Regions from separate parts of the Pseudoalteromonas sp. TP27 genome, predicted to be linked through region 1. Evidence: predicted binding sites of a transcription regulator. Region 1 holds the regulator's gene; the other holds the start of a gene.

Region 1 (7,490 bases):
CTGGCAGGAGTACGACAAAATCATTGTCGCCTACTATCGGCTTCGCGCATAAAATAGCATGCCCTAGCCCTTTAGCTTCACCTTGGCGTACACTCATAATGGTGACATCAGGCGGACAAATAGAGCGAATCTCATCTAATAAAGCACGTTTAACCCGCTTTTCAAGAGTCGCTTCTAGCTCGTAACTTGTATCAAAGTGGTTTTCGATTGCATTTTTAGAGCTATGTGTCACTAATACAATATCTTTAATACCAGCAGACACACATTCGCTGACAATATATTGAATAAGTGGTTTATCGACTATTGGGAGCATTTCTTTTGGAATAGCTTTTGTCATAGGGAGCATTCTCGTCCCTAAGCCTGCTACTGGAATTACAGCTTTCATATCTATCCTTGGTGTTTAAGTTTGTAAATAAACTACCAGATTCAAAATAGATACGAGCTGAATAAAGTTACATCTTTTGAAAAGACAAATTTGAAGCTGTTTTCTGAAAGGAATATTTATGGCAGTTTAAAGCAGGCTGGTCAGTTATGAAGCTTATTAATGATCTTGCATGAAAGTGGGAGGTTAAGAAACAGACGAATTCTTTACCGTCTTAAATATATGTTAGCCTAGTGTTATTATTTATAACAACCCTAGGCTATCAACTTTTGGACGCACAATATTGATGATAAAATTATAAAATGTTTTATAACTAAAGACCAGCACGCTCTTTAATCACTGCAATAAGCGGTGAGCTAGCAAAATTGCCTTCTACCCAACTAATATCAGCGCCATCAGCTAACGCACTTTTTGATAAGTTTTTAACTATATACTCACCAGTATCCACTGCATTACTAGCAACGGCATGACGTAGCAAGTTATTACCGTTACATTGCACTGCATCATAAATATTACGAATTTTCACGCGAGAACTTTTAAGCTTACTACGTAATCGGTTTTTATCGTCTGCAGCAATATATTCGCAAATAGATACTGCTAATTGATCTTCTGCACTTACAGGTGCGGTATACGAAAACGAACTTACTGCTACAACAGCAGTAACTACTACTAGCTTTGATAATTTAAACATGACAAACCCTTTATGGTACTTTATTCCTATATAGACTGTTTAATATTATATCAACCTACTAAAAATTACGCAATAATGTTAACGTGCTTTATATAAGGTTACGAACTTATAACTAGATTTGTTCTTTTCATCAGGAAGGTTATCTTGCTCTTCTTTTACGTTCCAATTAGCGACTTTATTGTAATCAGGAAACTGTGTATCGCCATTAACATCTAAATCAATAAAAGTTAAATACAAGCGATCAGCTTTTGGTAAAAATTGCTCATAGATATTACCGCCACCAATAATCATTACTTCTTCTACATCACAAACTAGCTTTAATGCGGCTTCTGGGGTAGTTACAGTTTCAATGCCCTGCGCAGTATATTCACTATTTCGAGTAATAATAATATTACGACGCCCTGGTAAAGGACGACCTATCGACTCAAATGTTTTACGACCCATGATCACCGGCTTACCCGTAGTTACCTTTTTAAAATGCTGAAGATCTGCTGGTAAATGCCATGGCATTTTATTATCTAGGCCAATTACACGGTTATTTGCCATTGCAGCAATCATTGAAATTATCATAATAAACACCTAGTACTTTATTCTTAACAAAGAAAAAGGAGCATAAGCTCCTTTTTAATAAATTCTATTTAATTAACGCTCGTAGACTACTTCTACGTCGTAATCATCTTCATCCCAGTCGTCCCAATCATCATCATTGCCCTTACCTTTAGTGGCTTTTTCATGATAGGTATCCCACTTAAATTCAACTTCTTCATCTTCAACTTGTACAAACTTCTCTTTAGGCATGCTATCAAGTAGTGTCATTATGTTATGGATTAAAGGTTGAGTATTAAGCTTATTGATTGCTGAAATATGATAAATATTTTCAGTTTCACCCAGCTCTTCTGCAATCGCTTCACAAAGCGCTTTTGCTTCATCCTCTGGTAATAAATCTATTTTATTAAAAACTAACCAGCGTGGTTTTTCAGCTAATTTAGGGCTGTATTGATGTAGCTCGTTAATAATTGAGAATGCATTATCAACAGGGTTTGAACCATCTACCGGCATTACATCAATAATGTGCAATAACACACGACAACGCTCTAAATGCTTCAAGAAGCGAATACCTAAGCCTGCACCATCAGATGCACCTTCAATTAGACCCGGAATATCCGCTATAACAAATGATTTATTTGCTTCAGGACGAACTACACCTAAATTAGGAATAAGCGTCGTAAACGGATAATCAGCTACTTTAGGGCGAGCTGCCGATACACTGCGGATAAACGTAGATTTACCTGCATTTGGTAACCCAAGTAAGCCTACATCAGCTAATAATAGTAACTCTAACTTTAAGTTACGTACTTCACCGGGTGTGCCCAATGTTTTTTGACGAGGTGCTCGGTTAGTACTTGATTTAAAACGTGCATTCCCCAAGCCGTGGAAACCACCTTTTGCAACCAAAATCCGTTGACCATCTTGAGTTAAGTCGCCAAGTCCCTCTTGGGTATCAACATCCATGATGCGCGTGCCTACAGGCACCATAACAAATAAGTCATCGGCTTTTCGGCCTGTACAGTTACGGCTACGACCGTTAGTACCACGTTCGGCTCTATGGAAGCGCTCAAACTGATAGTCAATCAGGGTATTTAAGTTTTCATCAGCTTGTAGATAAACACTACCACCGTCTCCACCGTCACCGCCGTCTGGTCCACCATCTGGAACATATTTTTCACGACGGAAAGACACGATGCCGCTGCCACCGTCTCCAGCTTCTGCGCGAATTTCTACTTCATCTACAAACTTCATGATTACTCACTTTAGGGATTGGCTTGTTTAATAACTCTATTATATACCCAAGCCAACACAAATGCAGGCTTGGGTATATATTTTGACTGACTACAAAACAAAAAACCCCGCAAAGGCGGGGTTTTTAACTACCTTACTGATTACTCAGTTACGATAGTTACGTATTTACGGTTTAAAGGACCTTTCTGTTCAAATTGAACTTTACCATCTGCTTTTGCGAAGATAGTGTGGTCTTTACCGATACCTACGTTAGTACCAGGGTGGAAACGAGTTCCACGCTGACGAACAATGATGCTACCCGCTAGAACTGATTCGCCACCAAAACGCTTAACACCTAGGCGTTTGCTTTCTGAATCGCGACCGTTACGAGTACTACCAGCTGCTTTTTTATGTGCCATTTCTAAGTACCTCTAATTAAGCGCTAATGCTAGTGATTTTAACTTCAGTGAACCATTGACGATGGCCCATTTGCTTACGAGAATGCTTACGGCGTCTAAATTTAACAACCTTAATCTTCTCACCGCGACCATGTGAAACAACCTCAGCTGTTATCTTGCCACCGTTTACGAACGGTACACCGATCTCGATTTTCTCACCATCAGCAACTAAAAGTACTGAATCAAATTCTACTGCCGCACCAGTTTCAACGTCTAATTTTTCAAGACGAATCGTTTGACCTTCAGTCACACGATGCTGTTTACCACCACTTTGGAAAACCGCGTACATAATTAACTCCGTCTGTGCACCCTCAAATCGGCGCAACTAAAATATTCTTCGATAGGGCGCGAAGTTTACGCTAACGCGAAATAACTAGCAAGCCTATTTTGTAATTAAAATGAATAAAAAGTAGCTGCTTTGAGAGCAATTCAATATTTACCCCATTTTATATTAATTAGCCCTTTTGCCAAGCGCTTTTTAACTCTTGGACGAAATAAATTAATGCACTCAAATATAACCCTCACAGCTTAATATCTAAGCACACCGTAAAGGGTATATTGATTAGCAATTAATCAGTTATCTTGGCTAATTCAGGCTAAATTAAGTACTTTAATAGTGTTTTTTCAATCAATCGTCACAAAATATCGAGCTAGTGCATTTTTTGTTGTACAATCTGCGCCGTTCACACATAAAAATTGGCTCGGAGATCAATGGATATAAAAGCTATCCAGGCGTTAATCGAAAGCGATATGAATGACGTCAATCAACTTATACATGCGCAAATGCGCTCAGATGTGGCGTTAGTTAATCAGCTTGGTTTATATATAGTTAGCAGTGGCGGCAAGCGCGTTCGTCCCATGCTGGCGATTTTAGCGGCCAAAGCACTCGGTTATCAGGGTAAAGATCACATAACGCTTGCAACAATTGTTGAGTTTATTCATACAGCAACGCTATTGCATGATGATGTTGTTGATGAATCAAACTTACGACGTGGCACGCCTACAGCAAATGCTGAATTTGGTAATGCCGCTAGCGTATTGGTTGGTGACTTTATTTACACTCGTTCATTTCAGCTTATGGTTGGCCTTGGAAAAATGCAGGTTATGCAAGTACTTGCCGATGCAACAAACATTATTGCTGAAGGCGAAGTATTGCAGCTAATGAACTGCAACGACCCAGATACAACCGAAGCCAGTTATATGCAGGTTATTTACTCTAAAACGGCTAAGTTGTTTGAAGCCGCTACAGGGCTTGCTGCTATTATCACTGAGCAAGATCAAACCACGCTTGATGCACTAAACCTGTACGGCATGCATTTAGGGACTGCGTTTCAGTTAGTGGATGACGTACTCGATTACAATGCAGATGCTGAGCAGTTGGGTAAAAACATTGGTGATGATTTAGCTGAAGGCAAACCAACGCTTCCACTTATTTATGCTATGCAAAATGGTAGCGAGCAGCAAACGCAGCTTATTCGTGACGCAATAGAGCACTGCAATGGTATGGAGCATTTAGAAGAAATTTTATCGGCACTAAAGCAAACCAATGCGCTTGAGTTTACAATGCAAAAAGCAGAGCTTGAAGCTGACAAAGCCATTGCGTGTTTAGACTTTTTAGAAGAGTCTGACTATAAGCAAGCGCTCATAAGCCTTGCACGTATTGCGGTTGACCGCGACCACTAGTTTTAACTAGTTACACAGTGTGACATTAATTCTGAGCAATAAAAAAGCCTGCAAATGCAGGCTTTTTTGTTATTCTACTTTGGCTATTACGCCATGAAATCAACACCTTCTTTGATGTCTTTTTTCAGTGTTTCAAGCATGTCATTTTTTGCTTTTGTTTCAAATGCGCTTAGTTCGCCATAAGAAAGAATTTCTTCTACGCCGTTTTTACCTAAACGTACTGGGTGTGCAAAGTACTCTGCATCGCCATTTTCAACAGCAACGTAAGCGTAATCTACAACGTCTTCACCCTGTAGGCCTTTAACTAAAGACATACAAAAACGAGCAGCAGCTGCGCCCATTGATAATGTAGCTGAACCGCCACCGGCTTTAGCATTTACAACTTCAGTTCCCGCATTTTGGATACGTGGAGTAAGTGCAGCAACTTCTTCATCAGTGAAAGAAACACCTTCAACCTGAGAAAGTAGAGGAAGAATAGTTGTTCCTGAGTGACCGCCAATTACTGGTACTTTAACAGTTGCTACGTCTACGCCTTTAAGTTCAGCAACAAATGCTTCTGAACGAATAACGTCAAGCGTAGTAATACCGAATACACGTTTAGCGTCGTAAGTACCTGCTTTTTTAAATACTTCAGCAACAATTGGAACTGTGCCGTTTACTGGGTTAGTAATAATACCTACTAACGCTTTAGGACAGCTAGCAACAATGCCTTCTGCTAACGTTTTGATGATGCCAGCATTTACATTAAATAAATCAGCACGATCCATACCTGGTTTACGTGGCATACCCGCTGGGATAAGAACGATATCAGAGCCTTCAAGCGCTTTGTTTAATTCATCTGCGCCAAAACCTGCTACTTTAACATCTGTTGGGATGTGAGAAAGGTCAACCGCAACACCTGGTACTACTGGTGCAACATCATAAAGTGATAATTCAGAGCCAGCTGGTAAGCCTGTTTTTAATAATAAAGACAACGCTTGGCCGATACCGCCTGCAGCACCTAATACAGCAACTTTCATTGGAATTCTCCGTAATTTGAGGTAGGAAACATTTGTGGCTCTTAAGATAATGAAATTAGCGACTAAAAACAAATTTATCCTGTCTATTTCAAGTATATTTTCGACCATAGTCGTAAACTTTTGTGATTTAACGCATCAAACTGGCAAGTTAACTAAACAACTGCTGCATAATTATTCATTATTGTGTAGAATTTACGGCATAAATAACAAAAACGAATGAAGACTATGCAACCACAAGATAAACAAGAAGCACTAGTAAAAGCATTTAAATCGCTTTTAAAAGAAGAAAACTTTGGCTCTCAAGGCGAAATAGTTGATGCGTTAAAAGATCAAGGCTTTGACAACATTAGCCAAAGTAAAGTGTCACGCATGTTAAGTAAATTTGGCGCTGTACGCACACGTAATGCTAAACAAGAAATGGTTTACTGCTTACCAGCTGAAATGGGTGTACCTACGGCCAAGAGCCCGTTACGCCAATTAGTAATCGACATTATGCACAACGAAATGATGATCATCATTCGTACCAGCCCTGGTGCGGCTCAGCTTATTGCGCGCTTATTAGATTCATTAGGTAAAGCAGATGGCGTACTAGGCACAATTGCAGGCGACGATACTATTTTTATCGCCCCAGCTAAAATATCTGAAATAGACGTAACGCTTGAACGTGTTCGCATTTTATTTGATACGGTTTAATAACTAAATTAGTAAACTAAATCTGTTTTAAAAACCCGACTGAAGGTGCAAAAAAAGCAGAACCCATATCGGCTTGAGTAAAATCAAGCCAGTGGTCGTAACAATCTCCTTCCCCTAAACGGCTATTAAGTACTTTTTCAAATGCAGTACCCGTACAAGCACATGTAATTAATAACATTCCCTGCTCATATACATCGCCATAAGGCATGCTTTGATTTAATAGTAGCGGTTGGCCGTCTTCGTCTTTTAGCTCACTTCGCGAAGCATGGCTGGTTTCAATCGCGGGGGTAATTAGTGTGTTATCAAGGCGCGTACGCCCCATTATTTGTTCTTGCTCACTCAATGATAAATGCTGCCACATAGTTAAGTCATGCTTATAACGCTGAACATGAATATAACTCCCCTGATCTTCAAAATTGCCAGGGTTACTAATTAAAGCCGTAGCGCGCTTTTTTCTTCCATGCGCGGTGTCGCCACCATAAATAAAACCGTTAAAATCACGACCATCTAAAAAGCGAAAGTTACGAATTTGCTCCACCAGCTCAACATCGGGGGCAAATAGTTTTAAAATTTGCAGCGCAAATAAATGGTTAACGTCTTCACGGTCAGAGCGAATTTGCACAAATAAATCGCACGGTTGTACGCTCATTTGGTGATCGCTGTGGTTTATATTAGGAAAGCTCTGTAATTCGCTTGGGATGTATTCAGGGAGGATATGCGGCCAATACTGGGCACCAATAGCAACCATACAAGAGAGCATTGATTCTGAAAATTGATCGCTAAAC
Region 2 (7,490 bases), 170 kb from region 1:
AATTGATCATCAAGGCTTTGAAGAGTGCATGGCTGTACAACGTAAAACTGCGCAGCAAGCGGGTAAGTTTGGCGCTGATTACAATGACCAATTAAAATCAGACAAGCACACTGACTTTAAAGGTTACGACAGCACACATTATAGCGCGACCGTTATTGAAATTTTTGCCGGTGGCGAAGCTGTACAGCTATTAGAAGATGGTCAACAAGGTATTGTAGTACTAGACCGCACACCATTTTACGCAGAATCTGGCGGCCAAACGGGTGACACGGGTACTATTACAGTTGCTGGTGGCGAATTTAACGTTACTAACACAACTAAACTTGGTAATGCATTTGCTCACCACGGTACAGTACAAGGCCGTATTGGTGTTAACGATAAAGTTGACGCAACTATTGATGATACGCGCCGCGATAGCATTAAGAAAAATCACACCGCTACGCATATTTTACACGAAGCACTACGCCAACTATTAGGTGACCATGTAGGCCAAAAAGGCTCACTTGTTCAGCCAGATCGTTTACGTTTTGACTTTTCGCATTTTGAAGCCGTAACTAAAGATGAGCTACGTGAAATTGAGCGTGTAGTTAATGACGAAATTCGTCGTAACTTTGCACTTAATACTGAGCTTATGGCTATTGATGATGCTAAAGCGAAAGGTGCTATGGCGTTGTTTGGCGAAAAGTACGATGACGAAGTACGTGTAGTAACTATTGGTGACTATTCTATTGAGCTTTGTGGTGGTACGCACGTTGAGCGCGCTGGCGATATTGGCTTATTCAAAATTGTATCTGAAAGTGGTATTGCTGCAGGCGTACGTCGTATTGAAGCCGTAACTGGCGCCGATGCAGTTGCGTACGTTAGCGAGCAAGAGCAACAACTTAGCGATGTTGCAGCTTTAGTTAAAGGCGATAGCGCATCGGTACTTGAAAAAGTAACTGCGCTTCTTGAGAAGTCAAAGAGCCTTGAAAAACAAATTGCGCAGCTTAACGATAAGCTAGCAAGCGCAGCAGGCGCGTCTTTACTTGACTCAGTTGTGGAAATTAACGGTGTTAAGTTACTTGTAGCTAACGTTGAAGGTACTGAATCTAAAGCGCTTCGCGGTATGGTTGATGACCTTAAAAACAAAATTGGCTCAGGTGTTATTGCACTAGGTGTTGCCAGTGGCGACAAAGTAAGCCTAATTGCTGGTGTAACTAAAGACTTAACAGGCAAAGTAAAAGCCGGTGAGTTAGTTAACCACATGGCAGGTCAAGTAGGTGGTAAAGGTGGCGGTCGTCCAGATATGGCACAGGCTGGTGGTAGTGAACCACAAAACCTTGCTGCTGCACTAGATAGCGTTACAGCTTGGTTAACTGAGCGTACTTAAGCCTAAGTGGCGCTTATTGTTCAAAAATTCGGTGGCACTTCGGTTGGCTCAATAGAGCGAATTGAAGCGGTCGCCGACCTTGTTGTTAAAACCAGGCAACAAGGACATCAAGTGGTTGTAGTGCTCTCGGCTATGTCGGGAGAAACCAACCGCTTAATTAACCTCGCCAAACAAATTGATACTCGCCCGAGTAGCCGTGAACTAGACGTACTAATTAGCACTGGAGAGCAGGTTTCTGTTTCACTCCTTGCTATGGCTATTATTAAACGTGGCCACTCTGCGGTGAGCTTATTAGCCGATCAAGTCAATATTCTAACCGACAACATGTTTGGTAAAGCTCGTATTGCGGAGGTTGCTGCTACGCGCTTAAAGCATGAGCTTGAACATAACCGTATTGCTATTATTGCTGGGTTTCAGGGGCGTGATATTGAGGGCAATATTACAACACTTGGACGCGGCGGCACCGATACATCGGCTGTGGAAATAGCAGCGGCTATAAAAGCCGACGAATGCCAGATCTATACAGACGTTGATGGCGTATATACTACAGATCCTCGTGTTGAACCTAATGCGCGCAGAATGAGCCAAGTTACCTTTGCCGAAATGCTAGAGCTGGCAAGTTTAGGCGCTAAAGTTTTGCATATTCGTTCAGTAGAAGCTGCAGGTAGACACAATGTGCCACTTAGGGTGCTTTCGAGCTTTAATCCTGATGAAGGCACATTAATAAGTTTTGAGGAGAACGATATGCCAAGCAAGGTGGTATCGGGGATTGCGTTTAATCGTGACGAATGTTTAATTAAAGTAGATGGTGTGCCAAGCGGTACGCAATATCTTTCAAAAATATTGAAACTTTTTGCTGATAATGGCATCGAAATAGATATGATTAATCAAGTTAATCATATCTTTGAAAAAATAGACTATGCTTTTACTGTGCACTCGAATGATTATCTGCAAGCACTTGAATTATTGAGCGAAGATCAAGCTCAACTTAGTGCTCAAAATATAAGCGGATTACCAACAATCGCTAAAGTTTCTGCTGTTGGAATGGGTATGAAATCGCATTCTGGTGTAGCAAGTTTATTTTTTGATGCATTAGCGCAGGAAAATATTAATGTAGTTTTAGTCTCGACTTCAGAGATTAAAATTTCAGTTTTAATAGATGAAAAGTACCTAGAGTTGGCTGTTCGTGCATTACATAAAGCATTTTTAACAGAAAATGGATAGATTGGGAGTTTTTACTTACTTTTCAGTCTAATTTTCATTAGTATGTTTAAGCGGAATCTTATAATTTTTATTGGAACATGGGAGCAAGAGAATGCTAATACTAACTCGTAGAGTAGGTGAAACCCTAATGATTGGTGACGAAGTAACAGTTACCGTTCTAGGTGTTAAAGGAAATCAAGTTCGAATCGGTGTTAATGCACCAAAAGACGTATCAGTGCATCGTGAAGAGATTTACATGCGCATACAAGCTGAAAAGTCGAACCCTAATCCGGGCAATGCTTAATCAACACGTATACGTAGTTGAGCAATTAGCTCAACTAGACTAAAAGCCACTCACTGAGTGGCTTTTTTGTTTATAAAAGCGAGTATTTCAGGGGTTAGTATTTGTTTTGAAATGTACTGCATTCCGCTTTTATTTTTAATAATAATACCTTGCTGAGTATCTATTACTTCGCTTATGTTTTGCCAAGTTAGCTCAAAACTTTTGTAATGATTAGCCGACTTAATGCCTTCGTCGTCAAAGGTAAGTGTTACCTCAGAGCCTGATGCTCTACTGAGCATTTGTCTGGTTACCCACCAAGGTCTGCGATAGTAAAAAGCGACGCACTCGAGTACCGCTAACATGATCATAAACGATCCTAAGTAATGATCGTTTAAAACATAAATACCAAATAAACCAAGCGCAACTAACAACACAAGTAAAAAGTACTTAGGTTTTGCACGCTTACTGTAAGGAAGTGACTCATCAAAGCACTCGTAAAAGTAGGGTTTATCTAGTGTGTAGGTGGTTGTGAATGCCATTTTGCCTTGCTTTAAATATCGTTTTTTTTATTTTAACAAGCTAACTGCTAAATGAGCAGCTTTATAGTTAGTGATTTTATTACAGACACAAAAAAACGGCCCTAAGGCCGTTTTTTAGCGTTACAAGAAGAATTAACAGTTAGTTTCTTCAGCGTTTACGCCTTCTTTAACATTTTCACATGCATCTTCAACAGAGTTTTGCACGTCAGTTACTGCTTCGTCGATACGTTCGCCAGCATCTTCTGCATGGTTATCTTCACAACCCATCATGAAAAAACCTGCAAATACTGCGATTAGTGCTGCTTTTAAAGTTGTAGAGTTCATAGTGTAATTCCTTGTAAGTATTGATTAAATTTTAGTGTTTGTTAGTTGAATGCTTTATCTACCTGGGTGATTTACCACGTAGTGCACCTGAAACTAATGAAATCACTAAAAGTACTAAAAAGATAAAAAATATAATTTTTGCTATACCAGCTGCGGCACCTGCGATGCCACCAAAACCTAACACTGCAGCGATTAAAGCAATAACTAAAAATGTAATTGTCCAGCGTAACATTGTTTTCTCCTTGGTTATCAAATTTGCTCACAATAACTAATGCCAGTTATATGCCAAAGTTTATTTTTGTTTTATATCAGCTAGTTATGGTTTTTAACTGTATTTTTAGTTATTAGTTAGTTAGTAATTTTTACGCTTTATTATGTAAGTTATTCACACTGTTACAAGTTACCGATAAATATTCACTAAAAATAATATTTTTGGTAAGACCAATTAACAGTTTATGTGTGTTTTTGTACTTATTATAAAATTTGGTGGTTGTTTTTATTAAGTTGAATAGTTAATTAACAACTTCCATATAACTATTAGCTATAGTCGTTATTTTCTGTATGTATTGTAGGGCGCGTGATTGCTGGGTTATGGCTTGTAAATAAGTTGAGCGTTATGTTGTTTATAGTTTAATTGGTTTTACCAATTTACAAGATGTAGACAAAGCGACTAGTTTTGTTATTATCCAGTGAATAAATATTTAATTAAATCGATTTTTTATTTTCGATATGGGTTTCAAGGGGGAGAAAAATGGATATAGGTGCTCTACTCACAACTGCTGGTAGCTTAATGCTGACTGGCATGGTTGGAGTGTTTGTATTTCTGTCGATATTAATTGGTGCAGTAACGCTTATGTCTAATTTGGTGACGCGCTATAGCGAACCAGAGGCATCACCAGCTAAATCACCGTCTTTTAAATCTCAAGGTGTGCCTAATGAGCACATCGCTGCTATTAGTGCTGCCATTGCTCAGTACAAATCAAATAATAAATAAGGGGCACACACATGGCTAAATTAAAATTAACAGAATTGGTATTACGCGATGCGCACCAATCATTGCTCGCAACACGTATGCGCCTAGACGATATGCTACCTATTGCTAGCAAGCTAGATGATGCAGGTTATTGGTCTATTGAATCATGGGGCGGTGCTACATTTGATTCATGTATTCGTTATTTAGGCGAAGATCCTTGGGAGCGTATTCGTGCGCTTAAAAAAGCGATGCCTAATACTAAACAGCAAATGCTATTACGCGGTCAAAACTTATTAGGTTACCGCCATTACGCTGATGACGTAGTTGAAAAATTTGTAGAGCGCGCACATAAAAATGGCGTTGACGTATTTCGTATATTCGATGCAATGAACGACGTACGTAACCTTGAAACAGCAATTAAAGCGGCTATAAAAGTAGGCGCACATGCTCAAGGTACTATTTCGTATACAGTAAGCCCTGTTCATACACTTGATATGTGGTTAACTCTTGCTAAGCAATTAGAAGATTTAGGCTGTCACTCAATTTGTATTAAAGATATGGCGGGTTTATTAAAGCCGTACGATGCTGAAAAACTAATTAAAGCACTTAAAGAAACCGTATCGGTTCCTATTGCTATGCAGTGCCACGCTACAACTGGTTTAAGTACTGCGACTTATCAAAAAGCGATTGATGCAGGCATTGATATGCTTGATACCGCTATTTCATCTATGAGTATGACTTACGGACACACCGCAACTGAAACTATTGTATCGATAGTTGAAGGAACTGAGCGCGATACCGACCTTGATTTAAACCATCTAGAAGAAATTGCTGCTTACTTTAGAGATGTACGTAAAAAATATGCGGCATTTGAAGGTAGCTTAAAAGGGGTTGATGGACGTATTTTACTTGCTCAAGTGCCTGGTGGCATGCTTACAAACATGGAAAACCAGCTTAAAGAGCAAGGCGCGGCAGATAAGCTTAATGAAGTTTTGCTTGAGATCCCACGTGTACGTGAAGATCTTGGCTTTTTACCTTTAGTTACACCAACATCGCAAATTGTAGGTACTCAAGCGGTACTTAATGTACTAACCGGTGAGCGTTATAAAACAATCACTAAAGAAACTGCTGGCGTACTAAAAGGTGAATATGGCTTAACACCAGCACCAATGAATAAAGAGCTACAAGAGCGTGTACTTGATGGAGCAGAGGTTATTACTTGTCGCCCTGCAGATAACATTGCACCAGAGCTTGCAACGCTTGAAGCTGAATTATTAAAAGAAGCGCAAGAGCAGGGTTTAACACTTGCTGATGAGCAAATTGATGACGTACTAACTTATGCATTATTTCCACAAGTTGGTTTGAAGTTTATTAAAAATCGTAATAACCCTGATGCATTTGAGCCTATTCCTACCGTTGAAGATAAGAGCAATAAGGCAACACCAAAATCGGGATCAAATAATAACGGCGTAAAAGCTGAGCAGTACAGCGTAAAAGTAGACGGTAAAGTTTACGACGTAGTAGTGGCGCAAGGTGGTGAGCTAAAAGAGGTAACATTAAAAGACTCTGAGCACATTCCTCAGTCTGCTTCGGTTGCATCGGGCGAAACACTTAACGCACCTTTAGCCGGTAATATTTTTAAGATTAAGGTAAAAGCTGGGCAAGTTGTTAACGAAGGTGATGTAGTGATTATTATGGAAGCCATGAAAATGGAAACTGAAATACGCGCTATGCACACCGGAACAATTGCTGAAGTGTTAGTTAGTGAAGGCGATGCTGTAACTACCGGCGACGCTATGATTGCATTAGCATAGGGAGTAAATAGAGGATGGACGGTATTTTAAACCTCTGGAATGCTACTGGCATTGCTAACTTTACAATCCCATCGTTAATAATGATTGCGGTAGGGTGTTTATTACTGTTTTTAGCGATAGCTAAAGGTTTTGAACCATTATTACTATTACCTATTGGTTTTGGTGCGATTTTAACAAATGTACCTGTGGCAGGTTTGTCAGACCCTGGTGGGCTTTTGTATTACGTTTATTACGTAGGTATTGATACCGGGATTTTTCCGCTATTGATATTTATGGGCGTAGGGGCGCTGACCGATTTTAGCGCGCTTATTGCAAACCCTCGTATGTTGTTACTTGGTGCTGCGGCGCAGTTTGGTATTTTTGCGACTTTGTTTGGCGCAATACTATTAAACTACGTGCCAGGCTTTGAATTTACTCTACAGGATGCATCTGCTATTGCCATAATTGGTGGCGCTGATGGACCGACTGCCATATTTTTAGCATCAAAGCTGGCACCTGATCTACTAGGCGCAATAGCGGTAGCTGCATATTCATACATGGCACTTGTACCAATTATTCAGCCGCCAATTATGCGTGCGTTAACCACACCAGAAGAGCGCCAAATTAAGATGCCTGAATTACGTAAGGTATCTAAAAAGGAAAAGATTATTTTCCCTCTTATGGTACTTAGTTTAACGGCAATGTTTTTACCGGCTGCTATACCGCTTGTAGGTATGTTTTGCTTAGGTAATTTAATGCGAGAGTCGGGTGTTGTTGACCGTTTAAGTAATAGTGCTCAAAACGAAATTATTAATGTTACAACTATATTTTTAGGCTTAGCTGTAGGCTCAAAGCTTGCTGCAGATAAGTTTTTAACTGTTGAGACGATTGGTATTTTGGTTCTTGGCGCATTGGCTTTTGCAATTGGTACAGCGTCGGGCGTATTTATGGCAAAAGGGCTTAACCGTATATCTAAAACACCTATAAATCCATTAATTGGTGCTGC

Evidence for each region. Region 1 encodes ArgR, which controls arginine synthesis, uptake and breakdown. Its sites were predicted from a motif close to ANTGAATANNTATTCANT; they were not measured.
Region 2: the regulator ArgR is predicted to act here: its motif matches at 4,407-4,424, upstream of PX700_RS02945 (OadG family protein).

Annotation. Positions count from the first base shown of each region.
Region 1 is NZ_JARDAK010000002.1:319,890-327,379, forward strand. Features, by position in the region: gene galU (UTP--glucose-1-phosphate uridylyltransferase GalU) at 1-385, opposite strand, end outside; gene PX700_RS03740 (DUF3718 domain-containing protein) at 696-1,073, opposite strand; gene folA (type 3 dihydrofolate reductase) at 1,152-1,643, opposite strand; gene cgtA (Obg family GTPase CgtA) at 1,716-2,873, opposite strand; gene rpmA (50S ribosomal protein L27) at 3,014-3,271, opposite strand; gene rplU (50S ribosomal protein L21) at 3,288-3,599, opposite strand; gene ispB (octaprenyl diphosphate synthase) at 4,022-4,993, shown strand; gene mdh (malate dehydrogenase) at 5,080-6,012, opposite strand; gene argR (transcriptional regulator ArgR) at 6,238-6,705, shown strand; gene PX700_RS03780 (Dyp-type peroxidase) at 6,722-7,490, opposite strand, start outside.
Region 2 is NZ_JARDAK010000002.1:145,895-153,384, reverse strand. Features, by position in the region: gene alaS (alanine--tRNA ligase) at 1-1,369, shown strand, start outside; gene PX700_RS02970 (aspartate kinase) at 1,376-2,593, shown strand; gene csrA (carbon storage regulator CsrA) at 2,685-2,876, shown strand; gene PX700_RS02960 (YcxB family protein) at 2,927-3,394, opposite strand; gene PX700_RS02955 (hypothetical protein) at 3,527-3,718, opposite strand; gene PX700_RS02950 (DUF1328 domain-containing protein) at 3,777-3,950, opposite strand; gene PX700_RS02945 (OadG family protein) at 4,470-4,712, shown strand; gene oadA (sodium-extruding oxaloacetate decarboxylase subunit alpha) at 4,724-6,505, shown strand; gene PX700_RS02935 (sodium ion-translocating decarboxylase subunit beta) at 6,520-7,490, shown strand, end outside.